One region of the Enterococcus sp. AZ163 genome, then DNA from elsewhere that is predicted to be linked to it. Evidence: riboswitches for the same ligand, from Rfam matches in the RefSeq annotation. Region 1 holds a riboswitch; each other region holds the start of a gene.
What was found. A riboswitch is a leader RNA that binds a small molecule or an ion and turns the genes downstream of it on or off. The one in region 1 is predicted to bind thiamine pyrophosphate.
Positions count from the first base shown of each region.

Region 2: another riboswitch for thiamine pyrophosphate. It lies ahead of thiW (energy coupling factor transporter S component ThiW); the one in region 1 lies ahead of tenA (thiaminase II).
Region 3: another riboswitch for thiamine pyrophosphate. It lies ahead of thiD (bifunctional hydroxymethylpyrimidine kinase/phosphomethylpyrimidine kinase); the one in region 1 lies ahead of tenA (thiaminase II).
Region 4: another riboswitch for thiamine pyrophosphate. It lies ahead of thiT (energy-coupled thiamine transporter ThiT); the one in region 1 lies ahead of tenA (thiaminase II).

Region 1 is NZ_JBIPAO010000002.1:518,593-522,191, forward strand. It holds gene IGI46_RS20875 (NB-ARC domain-containing protein) at 1-548, shown strand, start outside; gene tenA (thiaminase II) at 619-1,269, opposite strand; TPP riboswitch at 1,408-1,498, opposite strand; gene IGI46_RS20885 (ornithine cyclodeaminase family protein) at 2,039-3,022, opposite strand; gene IGI46_RS20890 (NAD(P)-dependent oxidoreductase) at 3,574-3,599, opposite strand, start outside.
Region 2 is NZ_JBIPAO010000001.1:647,500-651,098, reverse strand. It holds gene IGI46_RS03285 (helix-turn-helix domain-containing protein) at 1-300, shown strand, start outside; gene gloA2 (SMU1112c/YaeR family gloxylase I-like metalloprotein) at 322-714, opposite strand; TPP riboswitch at 825-914, shown strand; gene thiW (energy coupling factor transporter S component ThiW) at 1,021-1,539, shown strand; gene IGI46_RS03270 (hydroxyethylthiazole kinase) at 1,536-2,357, shown strand; gene thiE (thiamine phosphate synthase) at 2,354-2,977, shown strand; gene IGI46_RS03260 (cupin domain-containing protein) at 2,994-3,320, shown strand; gene IGI46_RS03255 (L-fuculose-phosphate aldolase) at 3,513-3,599, shown strand, end outside.
Region 3 is NZ_JBIPAO010000002.1:154,870-158,468, reverse strand. It holds gene IGI46_RS19210 (WYL domain-containing protein) at 1-161, opposite strand, end outside; gene IGI46_RS19205 (helix-turn-helix transcriptional regulator) at 168-638, opposite strand; gene IGI46_RS19200 (TspO/MBR family protein) at 709-1,179, opposite strand; gene IGI46_RS19195 (ATP-dependent Clp protease proteolytic subunit) at 1,343-1,939, shown strand; TPP riboswitch at 2,019-2,116, shown strand; gene thiD (bifunctional hydroxymethylpyrimidine kinase/phosphomethylpyrimidine kinase) at 2,179-2,979, shown strand; gene IGI46_RS19185 (family 1 glycosylhydrolase) at 3,314-3,599, opposite strand, start outside.
Region 4 is NZ_JBIPAO010000001.1:315,971-319,569, reverse strand. It holds gene IGI46_RS01680 (TetR/AcrR family transcriptional regulator) at 1-199, shown strand, start outside; gene IGI46_RS01675 (2-hydroxyacid dehydrogenase family protein) at 190-1,164, opposite strand; gene IGI46_RS01670 (low molecular weight protein-tyrosine-phosphatase) at 1,235-1,693, shown strand; gene IGI46_RS01665 (hypothetical protein) at 1,756-2,121, shown strand; TPP riboswitch at 2,183-2,281, shown strand; gene thiT (energy-coupled thiamine transporter ThiT) at 2,331-2,918, shown strand; gene IGI46_RS01655 (hypothetical protein) at 2,960-3,599, opposite strand, start outside.

The DNA of each region.
Region 1 (3,599 bases):
GAATTAAATATCTAGCTTTAGGTGAAGAATTTTTGACCGATGATTCTTATAAATTGCGCTCTTGTCATAATGATTTAGGCTTAACTTATCTCAATCAATATGATCAGTTTAAAAATGACAAGCTTTTGAAAAAAGCAAAAAAGCACTTAAAGTATTCCTATAAGACAGCAATTGAACGATACGGAAAAAATTCGGTTCGGAGTGCTTGGTCTATTGAAAATTTTGCTAGTTACTTTAGAAGAAAACAAAATTTTAAAGCAGCGATATATTATGTAACTTATGCATATCGCCTTATAAAGCCCAGACCAGATTTAAGTAAGAACCGTTCACTAATGATTACTGCTCGTTTTTTAGGAACACTTTACTTAGAACATTTTCTTTTTCAACAGACAAAGGATAGATCGCTTTTAGAAAATGCACTCAATTATTTGAATGAATCTCTCGAAATATCTATCTTTCTTCATGATGGTGAGGATAATCGCGATAGTATTCTTAACAGTGATTTGATTGCTGAGGTTCACGAAGAGTTATCAAAATTAGACAATTAAAAAAACAAACAGATCCCGTTATGTACACTACTTGACACATAACGGAATCTGTTTTATCTGCTTAAATAGTCTATCCTTCTTGATTCATCGCCATTTCCCAAAAATCATATTCCATTTTACTACTAATCACAAAAGCATCAATCATTTGCTGTTGTTCATCTTTCCCACTCGCTTCATACAATCGGTCCAAAACCGCCCGCTCTTTCAATATTCCTTGGGCTGCTTCTTCACCTGAATAGGTTTCAATCCAGCGCTGGTACAATGGATTTGGTGAACCTGATTGAATTAGCCGGACTCCAATTTCCTGATACAACCAAGCACATGGCAGCATTCCAGCAAAGGCTGCGTTAGGCGTCCCGTCAATCAACTGACGATACATGTGAGAAACATAGTGGTAAGCCGTTGGTGCGATTGGTATTCCAGCAATTTCTTTGTCAGTAATTTTAAGTTCGTCAAAAAAATCTTCCCGAACCGCAATTTCTCCTAAACGAAGATTTTCCCCATTCTCTCTCAATAGAGCAATTACCTCTTGATCGTCTGCTTGATCGGCGATTAATTCATAAAGTTTGCTGAAGTGTTCTAAATAATAACGATCCTGCAACAAATAGAAACGAAAAATCTCTGGTGATAAAGTCCCGTCTCCAATTGCTTGAACAAAGGGATGAACAAAGCTTCCTTCCCAGTAAGATGCTGCCTCTTTACGTGCGATTTCTGTAAACATTTATACCCTCCATATTCTTATTTTGGATCTAAAAAAGCACCCTCCTCAAAGTAAGTGCACTAAGGAGACTGCTGGTGAAGGATGACAAAATAAAACCCGATCACAAAAAAAATGATCGGGTGTAATAAAATTCTGTCTAAAAAATGTTACACAATTCCCTGCGTCAGTACTAGCTGTTTCAGGTTCAATGGGTATAATCTCAGCTTCAAAAGCACCCCTAGTGTTCTTATTCGATTAATAAAAGTATAGCATATCCCTTAATGAAAAACGATCATAGGTTTAGCCATTTTATTTAAAAAGTTTCCATCTATGTCCAATAATGGGCTAATCCCCGTAAAATTAATAGGTGCATTGAAAACCAACAATTAGTGAACACGGTTTTTATCATCAGTGATTATTGAGTCGCAGCAGTCATTTTTTCTTCTGAAAGCTTGCTTTTATAGGTATCATTCATTTTGAATTTTTATTTGCGGTAAACTTTTAATGCTGTTTATAGAGGTATTCACTACGTACTAATTAAAGTAAACCTTTATAAAAGTCGATCTATTAGCAAAAATAACGACCATCCTGTTATTACCCCTAACAACATCACAATTCCTCCTGAACTTCTTCTTGTACCTAGTCTAATCCCAATTGAAAAAATATAGTTAGTTATGTCCAAAACGGTTGTTTTTATGGCTTAAATTAACGGCTAACTTCTTTTCTTTTTTTGCGGTAAACAAGCATGACTAAAAAAGACAAGCTCCCATGTGGAAACTTGTCTTCCCTATTAGTCAGGAATTTCAGTGCCTAAGCCTTTCTCACGAGCCTTCTCAACAATCTGCCCCGCTACTACTAAATCTAGAACAGCAGTACCAACTGATTTGAAGATGGTAATTTCTTGATCAGAAGTTCGTCCTTCTACCTCGCCTAGCAAGATTTGTCCTAATTCACCCGAATACTTTTCTTTCGGAATATACTCTTCTTTCAGCGGAGTAATAAAATCTCCTGCTGCATTAAGCACGCCTTCCGTTGTATCAAAAATTACTCGATCTGCTCGTTTGATTAATTCTTTAGGAATTTCAAACATACTTGGAGTGAAGGAGCCGATTCCATTGATGTGTGCACCATCCTTAACCCAAGCAGATTCGAAGGTTGGTTCATTGGAAGGAGTTGCAGTTGTGATGATATCCGCACCTTCTACGCATTCACGACTCGTTTTTGTTGGAATTAACCGAACTGTACAACCTTCTTGACGAGCCTTAGCAAAAGCTTCTGCCCGATTTTGATCTATATCAAAGATTCGGACTTCTTCCAAAGGGCGTGCAGCCATCATTGCTTCCAATTGCTTCTCAGCCTGACCACCCGTTCCGATTAAGGCGCCAATTTTAGCATCTTTTCTGGCAAGAATATCTGTCGCTACACCTTGTACAGCTCCAGTGCGTAACTGAGTCAAATAAGTGCCATCCACCATAGCATTTACCATACCCGTTTTAGGGTCCATCACAATCATCGTACCTGTTACACTAGGTAATCCTCGTTCGATATTGTGCAAATAAGTCGATACTATTTTAACACCCAACGCTGGTTGTTCCCCACCAATATAGGCTGGCATATAAGAACTCACGCCATTTTCTTCACGAATATCCACATTAGTCCGCAGCGGCGCATTGGTCTCTCCTTTAGAAAAGATCATCAAAGCTTGCTTATCTGCTTCTACTGCATCCTTCATGGTGAAGGTTTTGATGATATCTTCCTTTGTTAAAAACAACATACTTTTCACTCCTTGTTATATTAATGAGGTGAATCACCTCATGGTTCCATTCATTTGAGCAACTTAATGTAAGATAAAATTGAACAATTTAAGTAAAGTCTAGAACAAACTGTATTAAGCCTTTTTAAGTACATATAGATAATATTAATCATTCACTAATAGTTAAATTCCCTCTACTTTGTTATCGTCAAATATGCAATAACTGGTATGTAAATCAGAAGCTGTTCCAAAATAATCAGAACGGCACCGATCTTAAAACCAACGGGCAAATTTTGTCACAACAAATAAATACCAGAAATAATTCCAAGAAAAGGGAACGGAAAGAAAAAAGAAATGGCTAGAATGATTAGTGCAGCAATTCGTTGTTTGTCATCATGCGAAAGATTAAACATGGTTAACCCTCCTTGAAGCGTTTCTTTAATTATAGCATGCTGAGAATTGCCGCCAAAGTTTTATTTTGCAGAAAACTATTGATAAAATACGGATTTTCTATAGATTTTAACTATAAATAAAAGACCAAGTATCTTACCATTGATACCTGGTCTAGTTGGTTATTTAGTTAAAAATGTCTCTACGT
Region 2 (3,599 bases), on a different contig from region 1:
CTGCTCTTATCCGATTTGACGCCGACAGAAGAATCGTTTTTAGCCAAGCATATCCGACGAATTGTTCATGGTAATTTTGACATTTCATACTTTGAGAACGTGGTCGATCATAAGCATGGAATGTACGAAGAAATGTTTCAATATGATGGACTGATTACTACGGGGTCAGTGGAGGGGATTCCTGATGATTTCCCGGTTATTGTAATGGACCCATATGTTACGCCAAAGGCTTTAGTAGTCATCCAAAATTTAGTAAATGATCTCTCCCTGGAAAAAGAATTAGGGAAGAAAATCGAATAAGGCCAGCAGCTTTTGCTGACTTTATTCATGTAATTCTAAAGGCAAGCCGTCAGGGTCGAAGAAGAAGGTCATTTTTTCACCAGTAAATGCATCGATGCGGATGGGTTCACAGGCGACTCCGCAGCTTTCTAAGTAAGCGATCGTTTCTTCAATGGCATCTGTTTTAAAAGCTAAATGACGTAAACCGCTAGCCTCAGGATAGCTTGGGCGTTTTGGTGGACCTTGCAGAGCAAAGATTTCCAATTCAGCACCATTAGCCAGCTGCAAATCCAATTTATAGTCCTGACGTTCCTCTCGATAGTTTTCTCTTAAGATGGGAAGCTTCAGAATATTCACGTAAAAGTTGCGAGCTTTTTGGTAATCAGAAACAATTATCGCAATATGATGGATTGTGGAAAATGTTGGCTCTTGCATAAAAAGCTCCTTTCTATGTGGTAAGGATAGCACAGCTTTTAGGATAAATCTGCTGAGATACCTGTTAGAATGAAAAAAACTATGCTATACTTTAACCACAATTTCATAAATAGAAACATTTGGGGTGCTGCAAAGCTGAGATTATACCCATGGAACCTGAAACAGTTAGAACTGGCGCAGGGAAATGTCATACAACCATGAATCTCGCCCGTCCATTTATTTGGTCGGGCTTTTTTTAAGACTCCTCTTGCTTCTATTTAGTGAGGAGTCTTTTTTGTTTTTGAAGATAAGGAAGGATGTTGAAGGTTGCAAAGAGAGAAGCTGCAGAAAATGATGTTGTTGGCAATGATGATTGCTCTAGATGTAGTTTTGTCGCCACTTTTCCGAGTAGAGGGGATGGCGCCGATGTCGAGTGTGATGAATGTGCTGGCAGGGGGATTACTAGGGCCTTTATATGGAACCTTGATGGCACTGTGCTGTGGAATTATCCGAATGTTGTTGTTGGGAATTCCACCATTGGCATTAACAGGTGCCGTTTTTGGGGCATTTTTAGCTGGACTATTGTATCGAATGACCAATAATTTATACGGAGCTATTTTGGGAGAAATTATCGGAACGGGAATTATTGGTTCGTTACTATCGTATCCAGTAATGGTCTTGTTTACCGGAAGTCAGCAGGGAATGTACTGGCTGATTTACACCCCTAGATTTGTCGGGGCTACCTTGATTGGATCGCTGGTCGCCTACTTTGTATGGAAGCTTTTGTATCGGGTGCCTGTATTTAAAAGATGTCAGCAATTATTTTTGAGGAGTGAGCAAGCATGAACGGATTATCTGAAATGGTCAAAACAATATTTCCTTTAGCAACATCACCGTTGGTTCAGTGCATTACCAATGAAATTACCTGTGAGTCAATGGCAAATGCTTTATTATACATCGGTGCTAAACCGGTAATGGCAGATGATGCCCGTGAATTTCCAGCCTTTTTCCAGCAAACAGACAGTTTATTGTTGAATTTAGGTCATATTTCGCCACAGCGAGAAGCCAATATTTTAGAAGCCAGCCGTTTTGCTGAGGAGAATCATAAGCCGACGGTGATTGATGTGGTTGGCTTGGCAGCCAGTCCTTTGCGAGCAGAGCTGACTCAGCAATTAATGAAAAAGCAGCCTGAGGTAGTGAAGGGGAATATCTCTGAGATGCGGGCATTATGTATGTTGGAAAGCCATGGACGAGGGGTTGACGGGAGTTCGTTGGATCAATCGGAAGCAGCGCTAAAAGAATTAACAGCAGCGCTGGAAGTCTTAGCCGCCGAGTATCCACACACGACTTTTCTTGCTACAGGCGCAGTAGATGTGGTTGTAAATCAGACGACTAATTGTTTGCTGCAAAATGGTGTGTCTGAGCTTGACTGTTTTACCGGAACTGGAGATATCGTGGGGGCTTTAATTGCGGCATTATTAGGGATAGGATTAGAAGCTTTTCCGGCGGTTGCAGCAGCAGTAAGTTATTTTAATTGCTGCGGTGAAAAGGCGAAGGAGCTGGTGCCAGAGGGCTTGGCTGATTTTCGTCAAGCCACATTGAACCAATTGTCACTATTGATGAATCAGGAATGGTACAAACAAGTGAAGGGGATAATACGATGAAAAAAGAGCTGCTAACACTCTATCTAGTTACTGGACGTTATGATTTCACAGAGGAACAGTTTTTAACTATCATTGAAGAGGCTTGCCAGAATGGAGTGACCCTTGTTCAGCTGCGGGAGAAGGAATTATCTACGTACGACTTTTATCAACTAGCTTTAAAGGTAAAAGAAGTTACGTCACGCTATCGTGTTCCTTTGATTATCAACGATCGCTTAGATATCTGTTTAGCTGTCGATGCCGATGGATTGCACATTGGGGATGACGAGCTTCCTGTGTCGGTAGCGCGCTATTTATTGGGACCAGATAAGTTTCTAGGGGTATCAGCTAAGACACTGGAACGAAGCCTAGAAGCCCAGTCAGAAGGGGCTGACTATTTAGGAGTTGGAGCAATCTTTCCTACACAGACGAAAGATTCTCAATTGACACCCATTGTTACGTTAAAAGAGATTACGAAGTCAACGGCTTTGCCAGTAGTAGCCATTGGCGGGATTAACTTAGAAAATCTTTCAGCGCTGACTGATTCAGGGATTGCTGGTATATCAATAGTCAGCGAGATTATGAAAGCAAACAATGTCCCTCAAAGGGTTCAGCAGCTGCGAACTGCGGCGGAGGCATTATAAATTAGGAGGATGTCTCATGATTAGTTATCAAAAGGATCAAGTATTCCAACAAGTAGATGAAAATACTGAGCGCTGTGTAGTAACGCATAGTGAGGAAATAATGGCTGTTCGCGTTCGTTTTACGGAAGTTGCTGAGGAGACTGCCTTGCACAGTCATCCTGAAGAACAGGTAACATATATCGTAAAAGGAAAATTCCAATTTTTTGAAGAGAATCAAGAATATTTAGTAGGTCCTGGCGATTTCCTCCGATTTGAATCGGATGTTCGTCATGGATGTATTCCATTAGAAGCTGGATCAGAATTAATCGATACCTTTACACCGATTCGCAAAGATTTTTTGTAAAACTATTAAACACAAAGCAGTGAAAAAGACGATTTTATTTGTCTTTTTCACTGCTTTTTTTCAGATACTTCATCATAAAATACGTAGAACGTACCAGTGAATAACTGCAATTTGTTTATATTTGGTCTGAAAACGTATTCAAAAGGATGCGAATTTTTATTAGACTATGGATACACAAAGGGGGAGTAAATCGTGTTGATGGAGCAGCAAAGAAAACAAATTGTAGAGTACGGTAAACGACTGATTACTAGTGGGTTAACTAAGGGTACAGGAGGGAAT
Region 3 (3,599 bases), 360 kb from region 1:
TTAAAATGCTTTTCAATAGAAGCATTTGACTTAAAAGTTTCTTTTGATTGCTCCAACTCCAAAATACGAGACAGACGAAATAGCCTGACGTCAGCCTTGCAGCGGCAAAATCCCAACACATACCATTGATTTTCCTGAAACACTAATTTTTGGGGTTCGATCCGCCGTCACCCTTCTTCCCCTTGACTATTAAGGTAATTAATTGCTAAAACCTGATGTTCCAATATGGCCTTTTTAATTTGATTGAAGAGCTCTGCTTCCTGAGCAGGATCGACTCCCCAGCGAGAAAAATTTACTAGTAAAGGCTCGGCTGCTTCTTTTCGCAAGCTGGTCAGTTTTTCTTGTAAGCTGTCAATTTCCACAAAACCTGTTGCAGCCAAACTACTGAGGGCCACAATCAATTCACTCTGCTCTGTCTGAGTAAAAAATGTTCGATCCAACACAAAATCTTCCATCAAAGCAACTCCACCGTTTCGACCAGTAGTCGTATACAAAGGAACACCTGCTTGACTTAGCTGATCCAGATCGCGATAAATTGTCCGTAAGGAAACACCAAATTTTCCAGCTAGATGCACAGCTGTTGTTTTGCGCTGACGCAAAAGATAAAACAATAAATGAATCATCCGATTTGTTTTCATAAGTGATCACCTATTTTATTGTATCAAAAAACCCTGACAATAATTGTCAGGGTTTAAGCTTTTGTGAAAATTAATTCAAAATAAGAATTCCGTAGTTTAAAAACATCGCAAATGTTACCCAAAGGAAATAGGGTCCCATTAACCACATGGCAACTGGTCGGTGACGCAAATAAAACAGTTGCTGAATAATTAATAAAATCCATAATGCTGTAATGTCAATTACAGAAAGCAGATTGTTTTGTACTGCGAAAAATAGTGGCGACCATAAAAAGTTTAGGATAAACTGAACCACGAACAATGGAATCATGGTACGGCGCTCTTCTTTTACGGGATGTGTCCAAATTAGGTAAAATGTAATCCCCATCAAAATGTATAAAATAGTCCAGACTGGACCAAACAACCAACCTGGAGGAGCAAATGATGGCAATTCCAATTGTTGGTAATAACTTTGTGCGTTCGTTGTAAAAAGACCAGAAAGTAAGCCTAACAAGGTTACACCAATCGTACACACCCAAAAGCGAAAGTCCTTCAAAATGTTCATCATAGATCTTCCCTCCTTCCATAAACCCACTCTACCACGATTCATTTTATCAAGCGATAAATACGCTCAAAGACTGATTTTTCTTGCATTTAGGAGGTCTGTTTCACTCTTTTTTATTACATGTGTTATAATTGAGGTTAACTAAATGAAAGCAGGTGTCTGAATGTTCTACTTAGATGAAAATGAAGATAATGAAAATAAAACCAATGAAATTCCAGATGTGTACCGTAAAAAATTACTTGATCAGCGGACTGTTTTAATCTATGGTGAAATTACGCAAGAATTAGCAAAAGATATTACTTCACAATTGTTGCTGCTGTCAGCATTGAATGATGATCCGATTACGATTTACGTTAACAGCCCTGGTGGCCATGTAGAATCTGGGGACACGATTCATGATGTCATCAAATTTATTGAACCAACCGTTAATATGATTGGAACTGGATGGGTAGCAAGTGCCGGCATTACGATTTTCTTAGCAGCTGAAAAAGAAAATCGCTACAGTTTGCCAAACACTCGTTACATGATTCACCAGCCCGCTGGTGGCGTTAGTGGACAAACAACTGAAATTCAAATCGAGGCCAAGGAAATTATCCGTACGAGAGAACGGATTAACCGCTTAATCGCGGAAGCAACTGGACAAACGGTCGAGAAGGTTCAGCAAGACACGGATCGCAACTTCTGGATGTCTGTTGATGAAGCAAAAGACTACGGTATCGTCGGAAAAATCATTTCTACTTCTGAAGAAATCGGCAAATAAGAGCTTGTTCTACTGCTCCTTTTGTTATACCATTAGATAAGTTGTATTAGAATTGTGCAGCTGTGACGATTAACTGAATATTTTTTTGCGGGGGGACGCTTAGCGTTGAGAAGGTAAAACCTGACCCTTAGAACCTGTTGGTTAACACCGTCGGAGGGAAGCAAGTCTAAGATAAAATTGATGGGCGTCCCCTTTTTTAAGGTGACGCCCTTTTTACGCGTAAAGGAGGAAGTTTTTAGATGAAAAAAGCATTAACTATCGCCGGCTCAGATTGCAGCGGCGGTGCTGGGATTCAAGCCGATTTGAAAACCTTTTCGGCCCATGGAGTATTTGGCATGTCAGTGGTCACCTCCGTGGTTGCTGAAAATACCGTTCGGGTGATTTCCTATCAGGATATCACACCACAAATTATTCAAGAACAAGTTGATGCCGTTTTTGAAGATATCAAACCTGATGCAGTCAAAATCGGTATGCTCTCTACTGTAGAAACAATGCAAGCTGTCGCAGCTAGTTTAAAAAAGTGGCAACCGGAAAAAGTCGTCTTAGATCCAGTTATGTATGCAAAAAACGGCTGTGCTCTAATGGACCCTACTTCAATTGATACTTTGATTGAAGCAGTTCTGCCTTTGGCTAACTTAATAACACCAAATATTCCAGAAGCAGAAAAAATCAGCGGTCTTTCCATCCAGTCTTTAGAAGATATGGAAATTGCTGCAAAAAAAATCTATGACTTATGTGGTGCCGCAACTCTGGTTAAAGGTGGACACAAAGTCGGCAAAGCCACCGATGTTTTATATGCTGGTCAAGGATTTTCTCAATACACTAGCGAACGGATTGATACCAAAAATACTCACGGCACTGGCTGTACCTTCTCTTCTGCTATTGCGTCACAATTAGCTCTTGGAATAGAACTGGATGAAGCTGTTGCCAAAGCCAAAAGCTACGTAACTACAGCAATTCGCTATTCATTACCGTTAGGCAATGGACACGGACCCACCAATCATTTTTACGATTTGTATCAATCTGGACTAAAAGAATAAGTACCACGCTTAATCCTAACCCACACCGGAAAGCACGAAAGAAAAAACTTTCGTGCTTCTTCAACTTGTATCATGAATAACTGTGTTTTCTAATCGCCTTCGTAAGTTATCAAAACAGAGTTGCTGGCACACATTACTGTCTAACTAGTGCTTTTCCAATTCATGTAGTCGAGACCGTTAAATTCATTTATGAGGTGTTTCAAGTAAGTACTATTCATGAAATTTTTATTGAGGCCTCCCTTTAGCAGCGTCTGACTCAGATCCTGCGGTCAAACTGCTAACAAAAATTAACCCAACGAGAAAATCAGCAGTGTTCCGAACATTTTTTTCATTTTTACAAGTCTTCTCCATTGGTTTCAATCAGATTTTTGTACCAATAAAATGAATCTTTACGACTTCTAGACAAATTCCCTGTTCCATCATCGTGTTTATCAACATAGATAAAGCCGTATCGTTTCTTCATTTCTCCAGTAGTTGTACTCACTAAATCAATCGGTCCCCACATTAAATAACCAAAACAATCTACTTTGTCCTCCTCTACTGCTTTTTTCAACTCACTCAAGTGCTTTTGTAAAAAATCAATTCGGTAATCATCATGCACGACACCATCTAGGCCAACT
Region 4 (3,599 bases), on a different contig from region 1:
AGATCAAGATGGTGTGCTGTCTAATACAGACAAAGATTTTTATGCGCGATTTTTGGCGTATGGTTGTGGCGGGATTTTAACTGATTGGTTGTTGACTAACGCAAAAGAACAGCCGATCGCCATTGCGGCTCAACTGTTCCGATTTGCTAAAGATATTGAGTTTTTTGCGTATCGTTTGTATGAACAGGATCAATCCTGAGGTAGGTCATTAACAATATATTTTAAAGTTTTACCTTGGATATTGGCAATGGCATTTTTTACTACGATTTCAGCCATTTGATCCCGCGCCTCCACACTAGCATTACCGATATGAGGAGTTAATAATACGTTATCAAATTGTTTTAAAGCCTCTGTTACTTCGGGTTCAAACTCATAAACGTCCAGTGCGGCACCAGCAATTTTATTTTCAGTTAAGGCTTGAACCAGTTCTTCTTCGTCAATTAAAGGGCCGCGAGCAGCATTAATGACAAAGGCCGAGTTTTTCATTTTTTCAAAGGTCTGATAATTTAATAAGTGATGTGTTTCATCTGTTAAAGGTGCGTGCAAAGTGAGAACATCTGCTTGTTGGATGACCTCTTCTTGGGTGCGAAATTGTGCATTAAGAGCTTGTTCTTGTTCAGCGGGTAATTGATGCCGTTGGCTGTAAATAATTTTCATGCCAAAAGCGTTCATTTTCTCTGCAAGTGACTGACCAATTTTTCCCATGCCTATGATGCCTAAAGTTTTGTCTTTTAACTCATGTCCCAAGAAGAAAAGGGGAGCCCAGCCATCAAATCCGATGCCATGCATTAAGCGATCACCTTCAGCAATTCTCCGGGACAAGGAAATAATCAGTCCAGCGGTGAGTTCAGCAGTGGCATTAGTCGAAACAACCGGAGTATTGGTTACATAGATTCCCTTTTCCTTAGCATAAGCGGTATCGATATTATTAAAACCAGCGCCAAAATTGGCAATTAAACGCAAATGTGGTGCTTGATCGATGATGTCTCGGTCTACAGTTGTTGATAACGGACAAATCAATACTTGGCAATCTTGAACTTTTTCTAAGAGTTCTTTTTTTGGAATCACGCCTTCATTTTCAAAAATTTCGTAATCTAAGTCTGCTTCATCCAGTAACTTAGTGCCCCTTGTTGGAATTTTGGCAGAAAGAAAAATACGACTCATAGTATCAACCTCATTTCTATGTATAGAATATAGCACGAAATTATTTTTTTAGCTTGAAGGAGGCAATTTAATGAAATCAATTCTTTTTGTATGTATGGGTAATATTTGTCGCTCACCAATGGCGGAAGCTATGTTTCGGAATCAATTTGAACAACGGAGCGAATCGGCAGAATTTACTGTAGATTCAGCAGCAACTAGTCGTTGGGAAGTTGGTAATTCTCCTCATCACGGTACGCAAAAAATCTTAAAAGCGCACGGTATCAGCTCGAAAGGTATAAGGGCACGTCAAATAACAACGGATGATTTCTACCGCGCGGATTATATCATTGGAATGGATCGTGAAAATGTGGAGGATTTAATGCTCTTAGCACCGGAAGGGACACATAGGAAAATTCATTTGTATTTAGACTTAGTCCCTGAAAAAAAAGGCCAAGGAATTCCTGATCCTTGGTATACTGGTGATTTTGACGAAACCTATAGTTTAATTGAAGAAGGTTTGCCATACTGGTTAACTTTTTTTGGAGAGTAGTTTTTATTGTAATTTTGCTCAATTTTAAGTAAAATCAGAGTACAGCCAAGGAGGAAACTGACATGAAGAAGATACCTGAAAAAGCTAAAAAAAATTTAATTAAGGCCTTTTCTAGTTCATCCTTCCGTTTTTTGTCTGATTTTCTAAATGATTCTGCTGATAAACGTGCACAAGAGCAGGCGAATCAAACGATAATGAGTCAACTCAAAACAGCTGCCTTACACAATAGTTTAGTTGTTTTGCAAGTACAGAATGAAAAAGATTCGGAAAAATATGAAACCGTCTCAGGTTGGCTGCCTAAAGCGATTGGCAATGATTCTTTAGTTGTTCGTACGCAAGATAATCAATTGCAAATGCTGACGGTAGATCGTATAAAGAAGGTGACTACGTTGGCACCTAACGGCGATCAGGAGCGAGTATCACGTTAATTGTTTGTATTAGGTAAATAGTGTGCTATACTATAAGAGTAAAAAATACTAAAAGAATAATACTGTCACAAAGGGGAGCCTTCGGGCTGAGAATGAGGACACTCTAAACCCTAGTACCTGTATCGGTCATGCGAGCGTAGGAATTGTGATGAAGTAAATATATTTACTTCTCCTTTGTGAACTGTATGTTCAAAAGGAGGAGTTTTTTTATGCACAACAAAACGAGAATTATGGTGGAAGGAACAATTGTAGCTGCATTAGCTTTTATGCTTTCGCTGATTCCCACTAACATCGGCAGCAGTTTCACAATCTCATTAGGAATGATCCCATTAACAATTTTTGCTCTGAGACGGGGATTAAGACCCGCTCTGTTATCAGCATTCATTTGGGGAATCCTACATTTTCCAGCAGGAGATGTTTACTATTTAAGTCTCTCACAAGTATTAATTGAATACCCGATAGCATTTACCTTTGCTGGTTTTGCCGGGATTTATGCAACCAAAGTTCAACAAGCTTTACTGAACAATAACTCTCGAGAAGTAACAAAAAATATTATTTTAGGCAGTTTGGCCGGGACTGGGGCTCGATTCTTTTGGCACTTTATTGCCGGCGTAGTCTTTTGGGGTAGCTATGCATTATGGGGAATGAACCCGTGGATGTTTTCTCTTATCATGAATGGTGCCAGTGGGATAGCCACCGGAATTTTTACAGCGACAATTACAATAATTGCTGTAAAAAAGGTACCACAGCTATTTTTACCTCGTGATGCCGCTAAATTGGAAATAAAAAGTAGATAAACGAAAAAACCACTTTTGTCAGTTATGATAAAAGTGGTTTTTTAGCGAAAGGCAAAGGCTAAATCATCTTTCTCCAACGACAAGCTCCATTTTTGGCGACCAAGGTCATAAGTTAATGTCCCCATTTTTTGATCTTGTTTATAAGTAGGTTGGTGTTTGCGCCAACCTTTTTCGTCAGATAAATAAATTGGTACGCGATAAAGTTTATTTTCAAGCTTAGCTTGTGAAAAACAGAAAACAGCTCCTTCTTGAAAGATCGGATACAAATCTTTCAAGATTTCTCCATCTAAGTGAGCAACAGAGGCGCCTTTGCGGAAGAAAGAACGTTTGTCATTGACTTTTTCTAGTGCGATACGAGTAATTTTATTGGCTAGAATTCGGTAAAATTCATCTAAGTAACGGTAATATACTCGCAAAGTTTCGCTGCCCAAATTGAAGTAAACAAAATTATTTTGCAATTTATAAAAGAATGGTGAGTGCAAATGGGTCCGCATATGACCAAAATATAATAATTCAGAGATTTCTAAAGGTGTTAATTCTTTTAATAAAGCTGGATTTGTAAAGTCAATCCATTTATTTGCAGTGGATTGAATAAAGTGTTTATTAGTAAAAAAATGGTGAACGGCCTGTGTTCCACTGATAATTTTTAAGCCACTGTGTGTATCAAATTCACCAATTTCA